DNA from 2 places in the Peteryoungia glycinendophytica genome. Region 2 is predicted to be linked to the other one. Evidence: riboswitches for the same ligand, from Rfam matches in the RefSeq annotation. Region 2 holds a riboswitch; the other holds the start of a gene.
The links. A riboswitch is a leader RNA that binds a small molecule or an ion and turns the genes downstream of it on or off. The one in region 2 is predicted to bind FMN.

Region 1 (2,200 bases), 850 kb from region 2:
GCATCCGCAAAACCGACGCGATCCTGGTTCTGGGTTCCGGCCTAACCGCTCTCGATGCACTTGCCCGACTGCAGGCGCTCGGCCATGAGGGCAAGGTCACCCTTCTCTCACGATCCGGCCTGCTGCCGCGGGCCCATGCCGGCGGGGGCGTTTCTCTCTTCGGTGACTTCCGCAACGCCGAACTGACCTCTGCGAGGACGCTGCTCAAAGACGCTGCTCAAACAAGTGCGTGTCGCCATCAAAGACGCTGAAACGGAGGGTACTCCCTGGCGATCGGTTTTCGATGCGCTGCGGCAGCATGCTCAGGAACTGAGGCGTGGGCTCCCCATGCGCGAACGCCAGATGTTTCTAAGACGCCTCCGCCGGTGGTACGACGTGCACCGCTACCGCATGCCGCCGCAGGCCGTTGCCGTCCTGCGACAAGGCCTCGACACTGGCCGGGTCACCATGGAGCGGGGTGAACTCGCCTCCGTCACCCGTGACGGTGAAGACCTGCTTGCGGGGGTCGGTCGCAGCGCCGGAGACGCCCTTGTCCGCTGTCGGCGCATACTCCTCGCCACGGGACCCGAACATCGGGCCTATGCCGAGCATCAGAGATTTCTGCTCGGTATGCAGCGGGACGGCTTCATCCAGTCGGATCCACTCGGCCTCGGCCTTGTTGCCTGCGACACGGCGGGGCGTGCACTCACCGTGGCAGGCACCCCCAACACCGGCCTTTTCGTCGTTGGCCCTCCCGCTCGTCCGGCTTTCGGCGAGCTGACGGGTGTACCGGAGATTGCGACTCAAGCAGCGAATGTCGCCGAAAGGATCATCCAAAACTGCGCACGCGAAACGCGGACCTTCGCAATTGGCCAATCGAGCTGACATGTTGGCTCTGCACAAGAACGCGATCAGAGATCCTGCCATTCCAAGTCTCACACATCTACGCCGCGTCGCGCCCCTCGTTCCCTTTGGCCTGTGCGACCCTTGCCTGCGCATCCGCGACACCGATCCAGTTTTTGCTGCATCTGCTCACTTTGCGCTTGAAAAGGCGGAGGCTTCTCCCCTACTTTATCCATGTTCTCAGGGCGGGGCGAAATTCCCCACCGGCGGTATCCGGCTTTGCCGGGAGCCCGCGAGCGCTTTCACTCCGGTGAAAGGCAGCAGATCCGGTGCGATGCCGGAGCCGACGGTTAGAGTCCGGATGAAAGAGAGCATCGGCTGTGCGGTTCCCCGCATTGGGGAGGCGTATGTGCTGTGTTCGCCCAAGGGATTGGATGGCGGCCGAGAGGTCGCGGTTTGACCGCTGCTGCGGTAACCCTTGAAAGGCAATGAAATGACACTTTCGACAATTGAAACTGCACTGGAAGCCTTGTCACGAGGCGGCATGGTTGTAGTCGTGGACGACGAAAACCGCGAGAACGAGGGCGATATCATCGTCGCCTCCGATCATGTGACGCCTGAAACCATCGCATTCATGATGAAATATGCCCGCGGGCTGGTCTGCATCGCAATGGAGGGAGACCGTCTGGATACGCTCGGGATCCCGCTCATGGTTCCGAACAACACCGAATATCTGAAGACGGCCTTCACCGTGTCTGTGGACTACATTCATGGAACGACGACAGGGATTTCAGCGGCAGATCGCGCCGCCACCGTCAGGGCCCTGATGGACGAGACGGCGGCACCTGACGATTTCGCGCGGCCAGGCCATATCTTTCCGTTGCGCGCGCATCCGGACGGCGTGCTGGGGCGCCCGGGACACACGGAAGCTGCCGTGGATCTCGCACGGCTGATCGGTGCGAAACCCTCCGGCGTGATCTGCGAAGTGGCAAACGACGATGGCACGATGGCACGGCTACCCGACCTCATCGTCTTCTGCAAAGAGCACGATTTGCCGCTGATTTCGATCGAGGATCTCATCCGTTACAGGGCGCGTGGCGAGGCGTCTGGGTCGGCTGTTGCGGCCTGAGACACCTCTCGGCTGGAGCGTCTGCGGCGGGGCCGATCCCTGTGTTGAAGGGCCGGGACGGGCCACGTCGCGGGTGCAAAAGCGGCATCATATGCAAGGGCCCGAAAGAGCGTGAGTTTGTCGCCAGACGCCGCGGCTTAATCTTCCGAGGGGGGCTTCCGCCTGCGCGGTGGGTCTTCGCTCAACTCCCCTGACCGGTGAGACGAAGGAGCGAAAGGCCGAGGAAAAGCCCCGCCAAGGACAAGATCA
Region 2 (2,200 bases):
GACGAGCTTGCCGGACGGGTTCGCCTTGCTCTCGGAGGTGTTGATGCCGGCCAGAACCTTGGTGCCGGCAACGGCAACGGAGGTGGGTTCGCCGCCCATCATCAGCGCGCCGCCGGCCTTCGGCCCCTTGGCGTCGGTGATGTCGACGAAGCCGATCGCGCCGAGTGGGCTATCGGAATAAACGAGCGTCGTGCCGTCTTCGGTTGCCGTGACGATTTCCGCCGAGGTCGTCGACAGTTTGTCCTTGTCGGCCGGTAGATTGGTGGCGACTGGGAAGGCGGCGATGCGGTTGAAGACCTGCTCGGCTGCGGCCGGCATGGCGACCGATGCCAGAAGTGCTGCGGTCAAGGCCGCGCGTGTGAAGCCAAACGTCATTGGGGAAACCTCCTGTTGCCGAAGAATGGAACAGGAGGCTTTTGCGTCACCCGGATTACAGGCGCATGACAATCATCCAATTCAGCCCGGAGTTGTTTCTCGCCTTGCTTCCCGGAGCATGAGGAAGAGCGAAGCGCCGAGGATGAGCACCGCGCCGAGCCAGAGATAGCCGCTCGGGGCATAACCGAAGACCAGCCAGCCGGCAAAGACGTTGAGCGGCAGCTTCAGATCATCGAAAGGCTGGACGTAAGCGGCATCGGCGGCGTTGTAGGCGAGCGTCAGGAGATACTGGCCAATGGCCGTCAGCAGGCCGGCTGCGAGTAGCAGCCAGAGTGCTAGACCTTCCGGCACAGAAAAGCCTGAGGCAGCGGCCAGGCCTGCATTGATCGGCGTCAGCAGGACGAGCAGCCAGACCGTCACCGTTTCGGGCGCTTCGTAATGGGTCAGGTTCTTCATGATCAGGGAGGAGCCGCCCCACAGGAGCGCCGAGAGGATGGGCAGCAGAGCTGCTAGCGTGAACGTGTCCGACCAGGGCTGCAGGATGATCATCGCGCCGGTGAAGCCTGCGAGCGTCGCCAGCCAGCGGTCGCGACCGACGGTTTCCCCGAGGAAGAGACGCGCGCCGATGATTATGAAGAAGGGCGAGGTCATGACGAGCGCGATGGCCTGCCAGATCGGGACGGTTGCAAGCCCGGTCACCCAGGCCTGGACACCGAAGGCGGCGAGCAGGACGCGCAGGATGTGGCGGACAGGATAGGCCGTCCTCATGGCGCGCAGGCCGAGGCGAACAAGCAGAGGCAGCGAGAGGATCAGCGCAAAGCCATATTGCCAAAAGGCCGTGGAGGCGGGTGGGAAGTGTAGCGTCATGGCCAGCCACTGGGTCACGACGTTGAGGGCGGCAAAGGCGATGCCGGCGAGAACCATATAACCGGCGCCGATCACGGCGCGGGAACGCAGCAGCGTTGCGGAACTCTGATTCATGTCTCTTTTCCTTTTTCCAAAAGGACCAACACAAATCAGGACAGACGAGGACGACGAGGCCTTCCCCGGACGGGATTAAGCCACACGCAGCAGTGACGCCGACCGGAAATCCGGGTGACGCGTCGCTACCTGACCTCATTCTCTTTCATCCGGACTATGACCGTCGGCTCCGGATTTACACCGGATCTGCTGACCCTGCCCTCCTCCGTTACCGGCAAGAATGACAGGCGCTCGCGGGCTCGAGTTTCCCCTTACCGCCGGTGGGGAATTGCACCCCGCCCTGAGAACGAATTGCCGGAAGACCCGACATGACAGAGATAAGGCAGAGTTTGCTGCAGTGCAAGACAACAAAAAAGCCCGGCACGAGGCCGGGCTTCAGAGGCGTCAGCTGACCATCGCACCGTAGGGTGGCGACGGTCACGACAGATCAGCTGTTGACAGCGTCCTTCAGGCCCTTGCCGGCCGTGAACTTCGGAACGTTGCGAGCCGGGATGTCGACTTCAGCGCCGGTGGACGGGTTGCGGCCTTTGGAGGCTTCGCGACGGGCGACGGTGAAGGCGCCGAAGCCAGCGAGACGGATGTCGCCGCCGTTCTTCAGCTCGGCCTGGACCGTTTCAAAAACGGCATCAACGGCAGAGGCGGCGTCAGCCTTGGTCAGGCCAGCCTTCTCGGCGACCGCGGATACGAGTTCGTTCTTGTTCATGTTTCCACCCTTTCTGATTGGTATGAAACGACTCAAATGATTAAGTCGGGCGGAGAATACGAATGCTTCTGCCCTTCGCAACTCAAAAGCACCCGAAAGCCCCGGAAAACAAGCCGTTTAAGCGTGTTTTCACAAAAAAGG

Region 1: it holds a riboswitch for FMN, as region 2 does, so the genes downstream of both, ribB (3,4-dihydroxy-2-butanone-4-phosphate synthase) here and FJQ55_RS07595 (DMT family transporter) in region 2, are expected to answer to the same signal.

The regions. Positions count from the first base shown of each region.
Region 1 covers NZ_VFYP01000001.1:711,075-713,274, reverse strand. The annotation lists gene FJQ55_RS03430 (FAD/NAD(P)-binding protein) at 343-864, shown strand; FMN riboswitch at 1,055-1,199, shown strand; gene ribB (3,4-dihydroxy-2-butanone-4-phosphate synthase) at 1,316-1,951, shown strand; gene crcB (fluoride efflux transporter CrcB) at 2,133-2,200, opposite strand, start outside.
Region 2 covers NZ_VFYP01000001.1:1,560,016-1,562,215, reverse strand. The annotation lists gene FJQ55_RS07600 (esterase-like activity of phytase family protein) at 1-375, opposite strand, end outside; gene FJQ55_RS07595 (DMT family transporter) at 457-1,356, opposite strand; FMN riboswitch at 1,490-1,648, opposite strand; gene hupB (DNA-binding protein HupB) at 1,784-2,059, opposite strand.